DNA from 2 places in the Brevibacillus sp. LEMMJ03 genome. Region 1 is predicted to be linked to the other one. Evidence: riboswitches for the same ligand, from Rfam matches in the RefSeq annotation. Region 1 holds a riboswitch; the other holds the start of a gene.
What was found. A riboswitch is a leader RNA that binds a small molecule or an ion and turns the genes downstream of it on or off. The one in region 1 is predicted to bind thiamine pyrophosphate.
Positions count from the first base shown of each region.

Region 1 (8,551 bases):
TCCAGCGTCACTTTTACCCGGGTCTTCTCCCCTTGTCCCGAGCTGTTTGGCGTTGTGACGGCGATCGGGGAGATGCGGATCACCTTGGCGCTCAGCTTTTGCTTGCCCAGCGCGCTGCCTTCGATCACCGCGGTCTGCCCCAGCCTGATCTTGCTGACGTCGGACTCGTTGATGTCCGCCTCGATCAGCAGATGGTTCAGATTGGCCAGCGTCAGGATTTCCGTTCCCTTGTTCACGTATTGGCCGTTTTCTGCGGCCCGTTCGATGACCGTTCCGTCGGCCGGCGCGACCAGCACGCTTTGCACGCGTTCTTTCTCCAGCAGGGCCTTCTCCGCCAGGCGGGAGTTGATCTGTGCCTCTAGGGAGGCGATCTCTTCCCTGCGCGGCCCTTTTTGCTTCAGCGCGTACTGCTGCCTGGCCACGTTGAGCGCGGACAGCGCCGAGTCCACCTGCGCCTTCGCCTTGTCCAGCTCCTGCTGGGTCGTGGCGCCCGACTCATGAAGCTGCCGGATGCGTTCGTACTCCCGTTTGGCGTTGTCGTAATCCCGCTCCGCCTGGGCGACGCGTTCCCGCTCCTGCGCCAGTTCTTCCGGTTCGCTGCCGGCCTGTGCCTTGGACAGGTTGGCCCGGGCCAGTTCGATCTGCGCGTCGATCTCCATGATCCGGCTTTCCACGTCGGAGGTGTCGATCTTGCCGATGACCTGTCCCTTTTTGACGGCATCCCCCTCCTTCACGGCAAACTCGCGCAGGATTCCGTTGACGTTGGCGTATATCCGCTGCTTGTCTTCGACGGTGACGATCCCGGAGGTGAGTACCTTGGTCTCCAGCGCGGCCGTGGTGACCTTTCCCACGCTGACAGGCGTTCCCGCTGCCTGCTGTGAGCCCATCAGGGTCATGCTTGCGGCTCCCACGGCCAGTACGGCAGCGACGGAGCCGACGATCCACCAGCGTTTCTTCATACGTTCCTGTCTCCTTGCCCAATCATGTTATGAGGTTCGAATGGTTTTACGGGGCTGGAGGGAAAAGGTAACAACGGGTACAGGTTGTTCACAAAATGTTCACAATTATGCGGCGAATCCATGATGGATGGACAGATCGGACTTCTTGCGCTGCCGGTTCGGCGGCAAACATGATAAGATGAGAAGCAGAAACAACCACGTCTATTGGGGAGGGAGCCATGAACCAAGCGCTTCGTTTCGACTACTCGAACGCCCTGGGCTTTGTCCGGCCGCACGAATGGGCGCAGCTTGCCCCGGCGGTCAAACAGGCCCACGAGCTGCTGCACGAAAAGACGGGGGCCGGCCGCGATTTTCTCGGCTGGGTCGATCTGCCCGTCGACTACGACCGGGACGAATTTGAACGGATCAAACAGGCAGCGGCGAAAATCCAGGCGGAGTCCGACGTGCTGCTGGTCATCGGGATCGGCGGTTCGTACCTGGGCGCCAAGGCCGCCGTGGACGTGCTGGGCCACCACTTTTACAACCTGCTGCCCAAAGCCAAACGGCGCACGCCGGAGATTTACTTCGTCGGCAACAATCTCAGCCCGGTCTACGTCTCCCACCTGCTGGACGTTCTCGAAGGAAAGGACGTCTCTATCAACGTCATCTCCAAATCGGGCACCACGACGGAGCCGGCCATCGCGTTTCGCCTGTTTCGCGCCTGGCTGGAGAAAAAATACGGGCGCGAGGCAGCGAAAAACCGCATCTACGCGACCACGGACAAGGCGCGGGGCGCATTGAAACGGCTGGCGGACGAAGAAGGGTACGAAACCTTCGTCATTCCCGACGACGTCGGCGGACGCTACTCCGTGCTGACCGCGGTGGGCCTCCTGCCGATCGCCGTGAGCGGCGCGGACATCGACGCGCTGATGCAGGGAGCGGCGGCCGCCCGCGAGCGCTACCTGACGCCCGTCCTGGAAGAGAATCCGTGCTACCAGTACGCGGCCGTCCGCAACGCGCTCTGCCGCAAAGGCAAAACCGTGGAGCTCCTGGTCAGCTACGAGCCGCAGTTCCGCTATTTTGCCGAGTGGTGGAAGCAGCTTTTCGGCGAGTCGGAAGGCAAGGACGGCAAGGGGATTTTTCCCGCTTCCGCCGAGTTCTCCGCCGATCTGCACTCGCTGGGACAGTACATCCAGGACGGCTTGCGCCACCTGTTTGAAACGGTGGTGGCCGTGTCCAAGCCGGCGGTGGACGTGACGATCGGCGAAGACCCGGACGATCTCGACGGGTTGAATTTTCTCGCCGGCAAGGGCATGGACTTCGTCAACAAAAAAGCGTTTGAGGGAACGCTCCTGGCCCATGTGGACGGCGGCGTGCCCAACCTCGTGGTGGAAATTCCGGAAGCGACGGCCTATCACCTCGGCGAACTGATCTACTTCTTCGAAAAGGCGTGCGGCATCAGCGGCTATCTGCTCGGGGTCAACCCGTTCGACCAACCCGGGGTGGAAGCCTACAAGGCGAACATGTTCGCCCTGCTGGGCAAACCGGGGTACGAACGGCAAAAAGCGGAACTGGAAGCGAGACTGCGTGGAAAACAGTAAGACCTACCTGACTGTGGCCGAGACCGCCGCCTACCTGGAACTGCCGGAGACGTTTATTCTGGAAAAAATCCGCGAGGGACGCATCCGTGCCGTTCACAACGGCGAAGAATACCTGATCAACAAGGACCAGTTCCAGCATCATCTGGAGCAGATCCGCAAGCTGCGGGAATGGGAGGAAGCGACCAGGAACGAACCCATTCCCGAAAGCTACGACGTGAAAGACGAGGACTGAGCGCCGCGCTCTTGCCAGGGAGCGGCCACCGGTCTATACTGAAGGGTGTAAACGACATAACGGAAAGCAACTGGGGGAGTCCATCACGCAGGGCTGAGAGGACGGAAGCGATTGACCGTCGACCCTTTGCACCTGATCCAGATCATGCTGGCGCAGGGAAGTGGTTGCAAGCAAAAGAGCTGTCTGTGTTTGCGGATGCGCATCGGCCCACCTTTCCTGCCGGGGAAGGTGGGCTTTTCGCATGCGTTCGTCCGGCGGGGCGGCATCGGCGGGCGGGGGATGGCGGCCGTTTACCAAGGCTTCGCCGCACGGCAGGGCGGGGCGCAGTTCCAGCGAGGAGAGGAAGAACCATGACAAATTGTTTGATCGTAGGCGGAGGCATCATCGGATTAAGTCTGGCATACGAACTGTCGCGGCGCGGGTTGTCCGTCACGGTGGCAGAGCAGGGGCCATGGGGCGGCCAGGCGTCTTCCGCGGCGGCGGGAATGCTGGCTCCGCTCAAGGAGTTTTCCGAGCCCGGACCGCTGCTTGATTTGGGAATGGATTCGCTTCGCCTCTATCCGGAGTGGGCGGCGGAGCTGGAAGCGGAGGCGGGCGGTGACGTGCAGCTCAGCGTCGACGGGCTTTTGACCGTGGCATTGACGGAGGAGGAAGCGGAGCGGCTGCGCGCAAAGTTCGCCTGGCAGCGGGAGAGCGGTTACGACGTCCACTGGCTGACCGGAGCGGCCATCCGGGACGTCGAACCGCTGTTGACGGATCGGGCGGTGGCGGCGATCCACTCGCCGTCCGAAGGGCACATCAACAACCGGCTGCTGCTGCAGGCGCTGGTGACGGCGTGCAGGCGGCGGGGCGTGACGCTGCTTTCCGGCTGCGTGGTGACGGGCATCGCCACGGAAGGAAGCCGGGTGGTGGGCGTCGAGACGACGGCGGGACCGCTGCGGGCCGACGAAACCGTCATCGCCTCCGGGGCATGGGCCGGCATCATGATGGGCTGGCTGGGGCTGTCCATTCCCGTTCGGCCGGTACGCGGACAGATCGCGGCGGTTGCCTCGGCCGGGATTCCGCTGCGCACGGTGATTTTCGGCAGCACGGGCTACATCACGCCCAAACGGGACGGCAAAATCGTCATCGGCGCCACGGAAGACGAGGCCGGCTTCCAGCGGGAGGTCACGCTGGCGGGATTGACCGGCGTGCTCAACGGCGTCATGCCGTATGTGCCGGCGCTCTCCTCTTCCCCGTTTTTGGAAGCGTGGGCCGGACTGCGCCCCGCTACCGCCGACGGCAAGCCGCTGTTGGGGCCGGTGCCGGGATGGACGGGATTGTCGCTCGCCGGCGGCCACTTCCGCAACGGCATCCTGCTCTCCCCGATCACGGCCAAGCTGATGGCGGATTATCTGGAACAGGGAAGGGCGGAGCGGCTGCAGCCGTTTTTGCCCGAACGATTTGCGGGCGTCTCGTTGTAAACGATCTTCCTTCCATAATAAGACCGGTGCTTTCTCCTAAGAAGGCGCCGGTTTTTTCGTTTCGCCGCTGGCTTGGCCAAAAGGGGGTGTTCGGGGTGCCGGGCTGGGGCGCCTTGGTTGCCATTCAGGAATGGTTGGGCCGCAAAATGGGCTAGACTTGCCTGGAAAAATAGACACCTCCCCACACGCAGCCGTATATCGTAATACAGAAACAACAAGAGGGGAGGAGTTTTCATGGAGTCGTCGCAAAAACAACTGTTTCAGGCTGAACCGGCGGCGGTCAGCATGTTGAAGGATATGCGCCAAACCGTGCAGAACATTTGCAAGGAGCACGCGCGGCAAAAGGTACGGATCGAAGCGTTGGACGGCCGCGTGTACGAGGGCAAAATCCTCGATGTTGACGATTTCCACGTCTACGTGGAGATCGAGGAGAACGACGAGGGGCCGGACGAAGATCTGGGAGCGGTGGAGCAGGTCTCCAGCCGGTATCCGCAAAAACCGCGGCCGCATAACGGATGCCCGCCTCGCGGCAATGCCGTCAGTCCATACGGTACGGCCGGTCCCAATGTCAGTCCGTACGGGTTGGTGAGCCCCTACGAGACAGGTCCCAACGTCAGCCCGTACGGGTTGGTAAGTCCCTACGAGACAGGTCCCAACGTCAGTCCGTACGGGTTGGTAAGCCCCTACGAGACGGGTCCCAACGTCAGCCCCTACGGGTTGGTGAGCCCCTACGAGACAGGTCCCAATGTCAGTCCGTACGGGTTGGTGAGTCCCTACGAGACAGGTCCCAATGTCAGTCCGTACGGGTTGGTGAGTCCCTACGAGACGGGTCCCAACGTCAGCCCGTACGGGTTGGTGAGTCCCTACGAAACAGGCGGCCCCGATGCCAGCCCGTACGGAATGGTGAGTCCCTATGAGACGGCCGGTCCGCCCGGCAAACCTGACGAAGCGGTGAGCCCCTACGAGGAAGCCAGTCCGTACGAACAGCCTGCCGAGAAGGTGAGCCCGTACGAGGCGGTCAGCCCGTACGAAGCGGTCAGTCCCTATGAAACCGTCGGTCCCCAGGGCAACGTCACGCTGCAAAACAACATCAATCTGTACGGCAGCCCGTATCCCCAGGTAAGCCCGTATACTGACGTCAGTCCGTACCCATACCCGCCCGATTATCCCTACGTTCCGTTCTACCCGTATGTTCCGTACGGCGTGTACGAGGCGCCTGTTTTCAAGAAAAAAAAGCGCCGCTGTCGCCGCAAGGTCATTCCCCTGGCGCTGTTTACCCTGCTGTCGATTGCCCTGATTTGACCATGGAACCAGCAAATGTAAAAGCCTCTGCCGGGCTGTTTCCGGCGGGAGGCTTTTTCCATTTTCCCCGTTGGTTGAGTACAACCGCGCCGTTTGTCGCACACTACCGGTTAGAATCCGGAAAGGCAGGGATGGAGATGCAACCGATTGACAGCAGTTTGACGGGAACGAGAGGCACGTTCGGATACTTTCGCGAGTCGCTCGAACCGAACGGCTTTACCCTGGCCAACTGGGATTACCACCGGGGATTTTTTGACCGCAAGCTGGACGATCAGGGGATGGTGTATCTGCGGCTGCCGGTGACGGTCAAGGAAGGGGAACTGGACAGCCCGGACGCCTGGTTGGAACTGGGCACGCCGTTTGTGCTGAAACACGTCTACCAGACCGGTGTGGAGGAAGACATCGGCTATTACGTGCCCGTCGCTTCGGCGGCCATGAACCAGTTCCAGGAGCCGGCGGACAAGGACGCGCCTGTGGAACAGGTCTGGATGCGCAAGGCGGAGGCGATCGTCAGAGAGTTGGAAAAACGGTTTGCGTAGCATCAAACGGGCCTTGGGCAGGGGCTCGTTTTTTTTGCGGACGACGCCAGCTCCGCCCGCCGGATGGACCTGCCCGCCGCTTCCGGGGCTCGCCGGCCAGCACCGGTCTGACCTGCCGGGGGCCCTGTCTATGGCGGGGGATTCCGCGGTGGTGTAGAATGGTAGCAACAGGAATGGATTCCCTTCAGGGAGTTGAAAACGATGGCCTGGTACTACCCGCTGCTCAAACTGTATTGGCGTATCCGCAAGCCGCTGACGCTGGGCGTCCGGCTGATTGTCACGGACGACGAAAAAGGCGTGCTGCTGGTGCGCCACACGTATGTGGGCGGATGGTATTTGCCGGGCGGCGGAGTGGAAAAGGGAGAGACGTTTTTGGAGGCGGCCCGGCGTGAGCTGTGGGAAGAGTGCGGCGTAGAGGCGAGGGAGATGAGGCTCTGCCACCTCTACTACAGCGAGCGGGAAGGGAAGCGGGATCACATCGCGCTGTTCCACGTCACCCGGTACCGCCAGCATGAACGGCCGGAGACGGACCCGGAAGTGGCGGACATGCGCTTTTTTGCCTGGTCGGAACTGCCGGAGCAGTTGTCGCCTGCGACGAGGCGCCGACTGGAGGAGTTTCGCGCCGGCCGTTTTGCGGCGGAGCGCTGGTAGCCCGCGCCCGGTATCCCGGCCGCCGGAGTGTTCCTGTGACATTGTGAATAGCAGGCATGACGATTGTTTGTTATGTGCAGAAGTGAGGGTAGACCACCATGAAAATCGCCACCGTACTGCGGAATGACGACTACTCCCGGGAGGTAGAACGGGAGCTGAAGGAAAAACTGCTGGGAGCCGACAGCCCGTACCGCTTTGTCCAGAAGGAGGGCGAGAGGCCCGATCTCGTGCTCTCCATCGGCGGGGATGGAACGCTGCTGGAGGCGGTGCATCAATACGGCTTTGAGCCGACGTACGTCGGCATCCACACCGGCCATTTGGGCTTTTACGCGGACTGGCGGCCGAATGAGCTGGATGCGTTCGTGCAGGCGCTGAAGCAGCAGACGGAGCCGTTTGTTGCCGAGTACCCCACCGTTCAGTGCCGCATTCTGACCCGCGACGGCCGCATCATTCACAAATGGGCGCTCAACGAACTGGTGATCCGCAACGCGTCCCTGTCCACGCTGGTGGCCTGTGTGTACATAAACGGCGACGAGTTTGAAACGTTTCGCGGAGACGGCCTGATCGTCTCTTCCCCGTCCGGAAGCACGGCGTATAACAAAGCGGTGAACGGAGCGCTCGTCCATCCATCCATCGAAGCGATCCAGCTCTCGGAGATCGCGTCGATCAACAATCAGGCGTACCGGACGATCAACAGCTCGCTGGTACTGCCCAAGCACCATGAGGTCGAACTGATCGTGATGAATCCGGAGATCATGATCGGGTTGGACCGGGAGCAGGCGGTCTGGCGGGACGTGTGCTCCATCACCTGCCGCGTCGGCATGGACAAAGTGAAGTTTGCCCGCTACAAGCGGCTCACGTTTTGGAGCCGGGTGCGCAATTCGTTTATTACGGGATAAACGCCGAAAACAGGCGGAGGAGGCGGTTGGGATGAAAAAAGTGGGGACGCTTGCGGCGATTTTTCGCCATCCCGTCAAGGCAATGCGCGGCGAGCGGCTGACGACGTGCCGCGTGGATGCATTCGGCGTGTACGGCGACCGGGGCTATTACTTCCGGGATGAGTCCAGGAACGGCAAGTGTCTCAGTGCGGACGCGGTTCCGGGCATCTTGGGCTACACCGCCCGGCTGGCGGGTGAGAGCGGCGAGGACGCCTACCCGGAGGTGCGCGTGACCGCGCCGGACGGCACTGTGTACGGCTGGGAGGAGACGCTGTTCGCCAAGGTGGCCGAGACGACGGGACGGCCGGTGACTGCTGTGCGCAGCACGCCGCGTGAAGGCGGAGAAAACTGGGAAGATCACGTCCTGCTGGTGACCGATGCCTCGCTGCGGGAGATCGCCCGCCTGGTTGGCCGGGAGAGCCTGGACCCCCGCCGCTTCCGGGCCAATTTCGTAGTCGTGCTGGATGAGGACACGCCGTTCGCCGAGGATGCCTGGCTGGGTAGGCGGCTGCGCATCAACGACGTGGAACTGCAGGTGAACAAGCCTTGCGAACGCTGCATGTCCGTCAACATCGACCCGGATACGCTGGAGATCCATCCGGCCGTGCTGAAAACGGTGGTAAAGCGGCACCGCAACCACTTCGGCGTGTACGCGTCCGTCGTCACCCAGGGGCGGGTGTCGGAAGGCGACGAGGTGTTTGTGGAGGAACCATGACGAAAGGCTGTCCGGCGAGACTGACGGACAGCCTTTCTATCTGAGTTCCTCGTAAATCTCCCCCAGATCGGTGTACCCCCGCCGAATCGCCTTTCCCAGGTATATCCCCCAGAGGGAGGCGGCGGCGACGGCATCGCAGTAGGCGTGGTGGCGGCGGGAGATGTGAATGCCG
Region 1 is NZ_VKJN01000009.1:84,325-92,875, forward strand. It holds gene FOI68_RS13050 (efflux RND transporter periplasmic adaptor subunit) at 1-959, opposite strand, end outside; gene FOI68_RS13055 (glucose-6-phosphate isomerase) at 1,178-2,539, shown strand; gene FOI68_RS13060 (excisionase family DNA-binding protein) at 2,526-2,771, shown strand; TPP riboswitch at 2,834-2,947, shown strand; gene thiO (glycine oxidase ThiO) at 3,122-4,234, shown strand; gene FOI68_RS13070 (S1 domain-containing protein) at 4,469-5,536, shown strand; gene FOI68_RS13075 (YugN family protein) at 5,674-6,075, shown strand; gene FOI68_RS13080 (NUDIX domain-containing protein) at 6,277-6,726, shown strand; gene FOI68_RS13085 (NAD kinase) at 6,825-7,625, shown strand; gene FOI68_RS13090 (MOSC domain-containing protein) at 7,657-8,379, shown strand; gene FOI68_RS13095 (exonuclease domain-containing protein) at 8,416-8,551, opposite strand, start outside.

Region 2 (8,551 bases), on a different contig from region 1:
TCCTCGTCATGCGCAGCGTGCTGAACCGCTTCCCGCAACGTTTCGATCGCCGGCACAAATTCTTCTGTCGTTACATACGTTACCCGGTGTCCTCGATTGACGAGTTCCCTTACCACAGCAAGAGTCGGGTTTACGTGACCGTAGGCGGGAATATTTATGACTGCAATATGCTTCTTCATCCTATTTTCCTCCAGTTTCAACAAGGGAGTTCGGGAACATGTCCATCAGGTGCGTTCGTTCTTACTCGTGAACCCCAAAAGGGCGCTTCATGAAATCGACCCGGCAGCGGAGTAAAACCATGTACGACCATGTACACATTGGTTCATTTTTATTTACCATTCTTTCATTCATTCATGTATAAATCCAGGTAAATTAGTTGACATATCAACGATTGAACGGTTTAATAATAAATAATTGTTTACTTCATGTCAATTCGATTCCAGAAATTGGTAAAGGATGAATGGGATTGATGCCGCAAACGAAGCAAATTGCCGAAAACTTTATCCGTCTGCTTCCGCTGGTGTACAACAAGATGAACAAGCCCGTCACGAAGCATACACCTGTACCCAAACCATCTGACCTGACCCATCTGCAGTTTCATATCCTGGAGGAACTGTTCCACGCCCAGGAAGGAATCGCCATGACCCACCTGGCCCAAAGCATCAGCATCTCCAAACAGCAGTTGACTCCTCTGATCAAAAAATTGGAGGAAAAGGAGTACGTGAAAAAAGTACAGGACGCGAATGATCGACGGTTCGTCAAGCTGATGCTGACCGAAAAGGGAAAACGCACGGTTTATCAGCGCTGGGAGGAATTTTATCGCTTGTTCTGCGACCGGATCAGCCAGCTCGGCGAGGATGATCTGTTTGACCTGGACTACGCCATCCATAAAATCATTCGGATCCTGGGAAAGCTGTGACAACCAGCGGCAGACAACAAAGCCCAAACACGTTGGTCCGTGTTTGGGCTTCGCGTTTACTTCACCAGATTGCGCATGACTTCGTCCACGTTGACGTCTTTTGTGATCAGCTTCTCCTGTTTCATCCAGTCGATCAGCTTCTGCCAGGATTCGGCCGTCTGGCTGCCGAACGGCTGGTCGCCCGCGTCCATCAGCGGCAGCAGGATGTCCAGGCTCTTCGTCTCCACGTCTTTATCCAGCGGGAACTCTTTGGCCTGTTTGTCCAAGAGGAGCTGGAGCGCTGTTTCCTTGTGTTTCGCCACGTATTCCTGCCCTTTGGCGGCCGCGCGCAGGAACGCCTCCAGCGCCTGCTGCTTTTTGCCCAGGGTCTCGTCGCTGGTGGCGATGACCAGCTCGTAGTAGGAAGGCACGCCAAAGTCGCTGGGCTTGATCACGTTGACGGGCACGCCGTTTTTCTCCAGAATCAACTGTTCGTGGTTGATGTAGCCGCCCACGACCGCATCCACTTGTTTCGCCGTGAGCGCCGGGATGATGTCAAAGCCGATGTTGGTAAAGCTAAGGCCGGAATCATCCGCGCCCGCATGCTTCAGCACAGTGCGGACGATCGACTCGTCCAGCGGAATGGACGGGTAGCCGATGTTCTTGCCGGCCAGCTTTTCCGGCGTGTCCAGACCGCTGTCCTTGCGCGTCATGATCACGTTCAGCGGCTGGCGCACGAGCGCCGCGATGGAGACGACCGGAATGCCTTCGGAACGCGCCTGCACCACCTGCGGCTGGTAGCTGATGGCCATGTCCACCTTGCCGACCGCCACCATTTTCAGCGGGTCGTTGGTGTCCGACGGCATTTGCAGGTGGACGTTCAGGTTTTCCTCGCGAAAATAGCCTTGTTCTTCCGCCGCGTAGAGGAACGAGTGCACGGCGTTCGGATACCAGTCGAGCGCGATGGTCAGTTCGGTCGGCTCGCCGCCGCCCGCCGCAGGCTGTCTGCCCTGCGGTGCCGTTTCGCTTCCCGTCTGGCTGCCGCACGCCGCCAGCCCTGCCGCCAGCGACAGGGTCATCAGTGTCTTGGCCCATCTGGAAAAACGTTTCATGGTTCAACAGTCTCCTTACTGTGATTTCATCTGTTTCGGTGTGTTCGTGCGCGTATGCGGTGCGAACCGCCGCTCGATCGTGCCGGCCAGCCAGAAGAGCAGCATGCCGAGGACGGAGAGCAGCAGCACGGAGGCAAACAGGGCGGGCGCCTGGAAATTGCCCGATGCCCGCCGGCCGAAATAGCCCAATCCCTCGCTCGCGCCCAGCCACTCCCCGATGGTCGCCCCCCCCACGCTGTACGTGGCCGCCACCTTCAGGCCGCTGAAAAAATGCGGCAGGCTGGCCGGAAGCTGCAGTTTGGCGAAAATCTGCCAGCGCGTCGCACCCATCGTCCTCAGCAGGTTGACCATCTCGGGGTCGGCCGCGCGCAGGCCGTCATAGGTACTGACGACGATGGGAAAAAACGTGAACAAGATCGTCACGGCGATTTTTCCCGACAGCTCGTAGCCGAACCAGAGAATGAAGACGGGCGACAGGGCGATGATGGGAATCGTCTGCGAAATAACGATATAGGGATAGACCAGCCGTTCCACGGTGCGGCTGAGATTCATCGCCAGGGCGAGCGCAATGCCGAACACGATCGACGCCGCCAATCCCATCAGCACTTCCCGCAGCGTCGCCCACAGGTGCAGGCCGAATAGCTGCTCGCGCAAATCCCATACGGCCAGCAGCACGGCGCTTGGCGGCGGGAGAATAAACGGCGGGATGGCAAACAGGCGGCAGACCGCCTCCCAGCCGGCCAGGAGCAGCACGAGCGAGACGCCAAACCAGATTCCCCGGTGAACCGTCCTCATCACGCATACCTCCCGACCGGCTGTGCCGCCGCCGATTGGCGCAGCAGCTCCCAAATCTGCTCACGCAGCGCCTGAAACGCCGGGTGACTGCGGCTCGACAGCGAGCGCGGCCGCGGCACCGGGACGGCCAGTTCCACCGGGCGGCTGATCGGGCTGCCGAGCAGCACGACGATCCGGTCCGCCAGAAGGATCGCCTCGTCGATGTCGTGGGTGATCAACAGCATCGTGCTGCCCGTCTGCTGCCACATCGCAAGCAGCCACTCCTGCATCTCCATCCGGGTAATGCCGTCCAAGGCGCTGAACGGTTCATCCAGGAGCAGGAGGTCGCTGCCCGTCATCAGCGCGCGCAAAAACGAGACGCGCTGCCGCATGCCGCCGGAGAGCTGCGCGGGATAAGCGTCCGCCCAGCCGCCCAGACCGAAGCGGGGCAGCTCCTGCCGCACCCGGGCCTGCGCTTCTTTGCGCGGCATTCCCTGGATCTCCAGCGGCAGCGCCGCGTTTTCCACCACCGTCCGCCACGGCATCAGCAGATCGCGCTGCGGCATATAGGCGACCTGACCCAGCCGACGGGCCGCCGGTTCGCCGTCCAGCCTGATCTCCCCGTCCTGCGGCTGCAGCAGGCCCGCCGCCAACTGAAACAGCGTGCTTTTGCCAATCCCGCTCGGTCCGATCAGGCTGACCAGTTCGCCGCGCCCAACCGCGAGCTGAAAACCGTCGAGAATGGCTTTCTCCCCGTAGGAGAAACGGACGCCCGCGAAGGCTAGTTTTTCTCGCACGGCCACATTTCCCTCCGGTACGCCATCTCCCAGAACAGGTACTCCATGCGCGACGTATTGAGAAAATGCTCTTCCAGACGGGCCAGCTCCCGCTCGCTTTTGCCTTCCGCCAGTTGATCCATCAACCCGATCAGCCACTGCGCCAGTTGGCCGAACTCGTCCGAGCTGTAGGTGCGCACCCACTCGCCGTAGAGCTCGTGATCCAGCGCGCCGTCCACCTGCGCCAGTTGTTTGCCGATCTCCCAATAGCTCCACATGCAGGGCAGAACGGCGCTGACCAGTTCGGCGAGCGTGCCTTGGTGGGCCACTTTCAGCATGTAGCTGGTGTAGGCCAGCATTACAAACGACGGCTGGGTCGCCTCCAGTTCTTCGCGGGAAATCCCGAAGCGGGCGGCGTACTGCCGGTGCAGTTCCATCTCGTGATGGAGCGTCGCCTCCTGCAGGGCGGCAAACTTGGCGCTGGTGGCCAGATCGTCCGCCTTGGTGCTGGCGATCGCGAAGAGTTTGGCGTAGTCGATCAGGTAGACGTAATCCTGCTTCAGGTAAAACTTGAACGATTCAACCGGTAAACTGCCGTCGCCCAAGCCGGTTACGAACGGATGGCGATGCGTGCGCTCCCAGATCGGGGCCACGCTGTTCAACAGGCGCTGTGTAAAAGTCGCCACGACGATATTCACTCCTTCTCCGTGTTGCACCAGTCTGCGAGAAACCGGGCCATGATTTGCGCAAAGCGGACCAGTTCGTCCGGATCGATCGACTCGTCGACGGCATGGGCCTGGGACAGCTCGCCGGGACCGAATATCACCGCCGGAATTCCGGCGTGGGCAAACCAGCCCGCATCCGTCACGGTTCCGGACATGTCCACCACAGGCGGACACTGCATCTCTGCCTCATAGGCCCGCTTCAGCCTGGACAGCGCCGGATGGCCGAGATCCAGTTCCAGCGAGGGGAAAATCTCGCCCCGCTCTTCGATCATCGACCGGCCTCCCCAGCGGAATGCGGGCGGGTGGTCCCGCAGCCACGGGTCGGCCGCGGCCGCCGCCAACACATGGTCTTCGATCTCGCGAATGATCGCTTCATGCGATTCGTTCGGGTAAAAATGGACGGTAATCCACAGCGCGCAGCGGTCGGCGATAAACGCCGCATGCCGGCCGCCTTCGATGACCGCGGGATTGATCGTGTTGCTGCCCGGCGGAAATCCGGGGTACGTCTTCATCACCGCCCAGTGGCGTTCCAGTTCCTGCAGCGACGCGATGATCTTCATCATCTTCTCGATCGCGGAGGCGCCGTGCACCCGTCCGCCGGCGTGGATGGTTCTGGCCCGCATCCCGTCGTGCAGGGTGACGGGGCTCTCTACCGTGATCCAGCCGGTAATCACGCCGCCCTGTCCCTGCATGTGCAGGTGGCTGGTGTCCACGACGACGGCGTAATCGGCGGTATAGCCCCGTTCGATGGCGGCGAGCGTGCCTGCTTCGCCCGCTTCTTCGCCGATCACGGACTGGAAGATCAGGTCGCCTTTCAGCTCGATTCCGTGCTCGCGCAGCATCTGAATGGCAAACAGGCTGGCTGCCAGGCCGCCTTTCATGTCGGCGACGCCGCGTCCGTACAGGCGTCCGTCCCGGCCGCGGGTGAGGGCGAACGGCGGATACGTCCAGCCGCTGTCGTCGCCCACTTCCGCCACGTCGATATGTCCGTTGACAATCAGGCTGTTCGCCCGCTCCGGTGCGGTGCCCCTCAGGCGGCCCACCACGTTGTCATCGCCGGGAAAGACCGTCCAGCGGTCCACGTCAAAGCCCAGCTCGCGCAGCTTTCGGGCGATCAGGCTCTGCGCGCCGCCGCTGTTGCGGGCGGGCGGGCTGACCGTGGGATGGGCGATGAGCTCGGCCAGCAGGGCGAACAGCTCTTCTCTCCGCTCGGCAATGGCTGCCGTGACGCGTTCCACGTTATTCAATCATCCCTTCTGTCGGACTGCTGGCCGAGGCGTAGCGCTTTTTCGGGATGCGCCCGGCGAGGAAGCCCTTGCGCCCCGCTTCCACGGCCAGTTTCATCGCTTCGGCCATCAGCACCGGGTTGTCCGCCAGCGCCACCGCCGTGTTCAGCAGGACGCCGTCCGCGCCCAACTCCATCGCCTTAGCGCAGTCGGCCGGTGACCCGATGCCCGCGTCCACGATCACTGGAACCTTGGCGTCTTCGATGATGAAGCGCAGGTTGTGCTCATTGAGTATCCCTTGGCCGGAACCGATCGGCGACGCCCCCGGCATGACCGCGTGCACGCCCACTTCCTGCAGCCGTTTGGCGAGAATCGGGTCGTCGTTGGTGTAGGTCAGCACGATAAAGCCTTCTTCCACCAGGATGCGGGAGGCCTCCAACGTGCCGATTGGATCGGGCAGAAGCGTCTTGGGATCGCCGATCACTTCCACCTTGATCATGTCGCACAGCCCCGACGCCTTGGCCAGCCGGGCGATCCGCACCGCCTCCTCGGCCGTGTAAGCGCCGGCCGTGTTGGGCAGCAGGGTGAATTTTTTCAAATCCAAACGTTCCAAAAAATTGGGCTCGTGCGGATTTTCCAAATTGAGCCGGCGCACGGCAAAGGTGAGAATCTCCGCTTCCGATACGGCCACCGCCTGGCTCTGCGTGTCCAGATCGGGAAATTTGCCGGTTCCCAGCAAGAGGCGGGAACGAAACTCATACGGTCCAATTTTTAATGTATCCATCATGTCAGCCTCCTCCGACAAAGTGAACGATTTCGATCCGATCGCCGTCCGCGACCGGCGTGGATTCGTAACGGGCGCGGTCGACAATCTCGCCGTTGCGCTCGACGACCACGATTTTCTCCTGCAGTTGGTAGGACAGAAGCAGGGCCCGGACGGTATTGACCTCGTCGTCCAGCTCCACGCGTTTGCCGTTCAACTGTACCAGCATGTTCCCCCTCCTTTTGTCAGCGCCGTCGGGAATGGCCGGCCGCCTGTCGCCTTCCTGCCGTAAAAAAACGGCTTCCCTGCCTGACCGAACCCCAGACAGAAGAAGCCGTTCGCACGGATATCGGGCGGACGGCAAACAAAAAAACCATCCGCCACGGATGGTTTTGGTTGCGCATGTGCAGTGGTCGCACTCCGGCGCGCGTGACGCGGCACGGAATCACGACAGTGCGTTGATGCAGCCGATACCTCTTCCTCCGCTGGCATGACCCAGGTCAGGTTCAACGGTCAGTAACACATTCGTTACAATCTCAGCCGACTATGCTCGGCTCCCGTTTGGTATTGCGCTATGCTGTTTTGCTTGCTTGACTACTACAGTAGCACGCTATCCGTTGTTTGTAAAGGTCTCCTTGCGCAGTGCCTCCAGCTCGTCGAGACAGCGCTGGGCCCACGTGACCATCTTGCGCAGTTTGTCCATCTCCCGCTCCAATGCGGTCTGGACCGATTCCTTGTAGTCGGGCACCGCTCCGCCGTAACGGATCACGGTCTGACTGGGCACCATGATCTTTTCCTGATAGGACAGGGCGGGACGCTGATGAAACAGCGGCACATCCACCTCGTACGGGTTGTGCAGGTCCCCCTGCGTCGGGTATTTCAGCACCGCAAGCACCTTGACCAGCAGTTTGTCCCCGTGATCTTCCAGCACTTCCGTTACGTATTCACCCGTCTTGTAGGAGACGCGGACCAGGTCTCCCGTTTTCCAGATCGACATGCCTTTCTCTCCTTTCCTGAAAAAGCGTCAGTCCTGTTGGACCCTGATCGATTCCTCCAGCAGCCGGCGGGCGTGGGCCAGCACCGCTTCCGCAGGACGGACCGGCGCGCCCCCTCCCTGGGCCATCGCCGGATTGCCGCCCCCCTTGCCGTCGATCAAGGGCAGCGTATCCTTCAGCAGTTGGTTCATCGGCAGCGCCACCTGCTCGCCGCGGGCGAACACGAGCTGCAGCTTTTCTCCCTCCGCTGCGAACAGACAGACCGCGTCCGCTGCCTGTGTCGTTACCAGTCTGGCGAGCTGCTGCAATTGCTGCATGCTTCGACCGGCCAAAACGGCCTGGACCAGCCGCATGTCGGACAGACGGGCCGCCTGCGCCAGCAGGGACTGCGCCTCGCCTTCGAGCAAACGTTTTTCTTTCTCCTCCAGCGTCTCTTTCAACTGCTCCCGTTCCGCCACGAGCCGCTGCGCCTGCTCGGCCAGCTCCGCCTCGCCGGCGTTCAGCGTGCGGGTCAACTCGCGCAGCAGCAGATGCTTGCGGGAATAGTCGGAGAGCGCCCGCCAGCCGCAGAGGAACGTTACCCGGATATTGCCGCGGTGGCGCTCCCAGCCCGTGATTTTGATTGGCCCCACTTCGCCGGTCCGGGCCGGATGGGTGCCGCCGCAGGGGTTGTAGTCAAAGTCGGGGATGATCACCACACGGATGTTCTCGCTGACGGTCGGCTGCTTGCGGAGAGGCATGACGGCCAGTTCGGCTTCCGTGACAAACCGGGCCTCGATGGGCCGGTTTTCCAGCACGATGCGGTTGGCCAGGGCCTCTACCCGCTCCGCCTGCTCGACGGACAGTTCGTCCAGCCGGACGTCGATGGTGACGTGATCCCTGCCGAGGTGAAAGGCGACGGTCTCCGCCCCCAGCGCCTCGACGAACGACGCCGAGAGAATGTGCTGCCCGGCGTGCTGCTGCATGTGGTCAAACCGCCTGGGCCAATCGATCTGTCCCGTGATCCGCTGCCGCTCCTGAGACAGCGGAGCTTCCAGCCGATGGCGGATGTCACCGTCCACTTCCTCCACGTCGATGACGCGGATGCCGTCCAGTTCGCCCCAGTCGCAGGGCTGCCCTCCCCCTGTCGGGTAAAAGGCGGTGCGGTCCAGCACCACGTACGGGGTCCCGTCGGGTTCCGTCCCCTGTTTCAGCACGCACGCTTCAAACGTGTGCAAATACGGATCGTCATAGTACAATCGGTTGTTCATAGCCACTCCTTACTGCCGGTTCCTGTCTTCCT
Region 2 is NZ_VKJN01000010.1:59,427-67,977, forward strand. It holds partial or broken gene FOI68_RS13930 (UDP-glucosyltransferase) at 42-179, opposite strand; gene FOI68_RS13935 (MarR family winged helix-turn-helix transcriptional regulator) at 470-919, shown strand; gene FOI68_RS13940 (ABC transporter substrate-binding protein) at 976-2,010, opposite strand; gene FOI68_RS13945 (ABC transporter permease) at 2,026-2,805, opposite strand; gene FOI68_RS13950 (ABC transporter ATP-binding protein) at 2,805-3,581, opposite strand; gene tenA (thiaminase II) at 3,566-4,246, opposite strand; gene FOI68_RS13960 (acetylornithine deacetylase) at 4,255-5,523, opposite strand; gene FOI68_RS13965 (thiazole synthase) at 5,525-6,298, opposite strand; gene thiS (sulfur carrier protein ThiS) at 6,300-6,503, opposite strand; TPP riboswitch at 6,735-6,845, opposite strand; gene kapB (kinase-associated lipoprotein KapB) at 6,885-7,271, opposite strand; gene FOI68_RS13980 (alanyl-tRNA editing protein) at 7,299-8,519, opposite strand.
Region 2: it holds a riboswitch for thiamine pyrophosphate, as region 1 does, so the genes downstream of both, thiS (sulfur carrier protein ThiS) here and thiO (glycine oxidase ThiO) in region 1, are expected to answer to the same signal.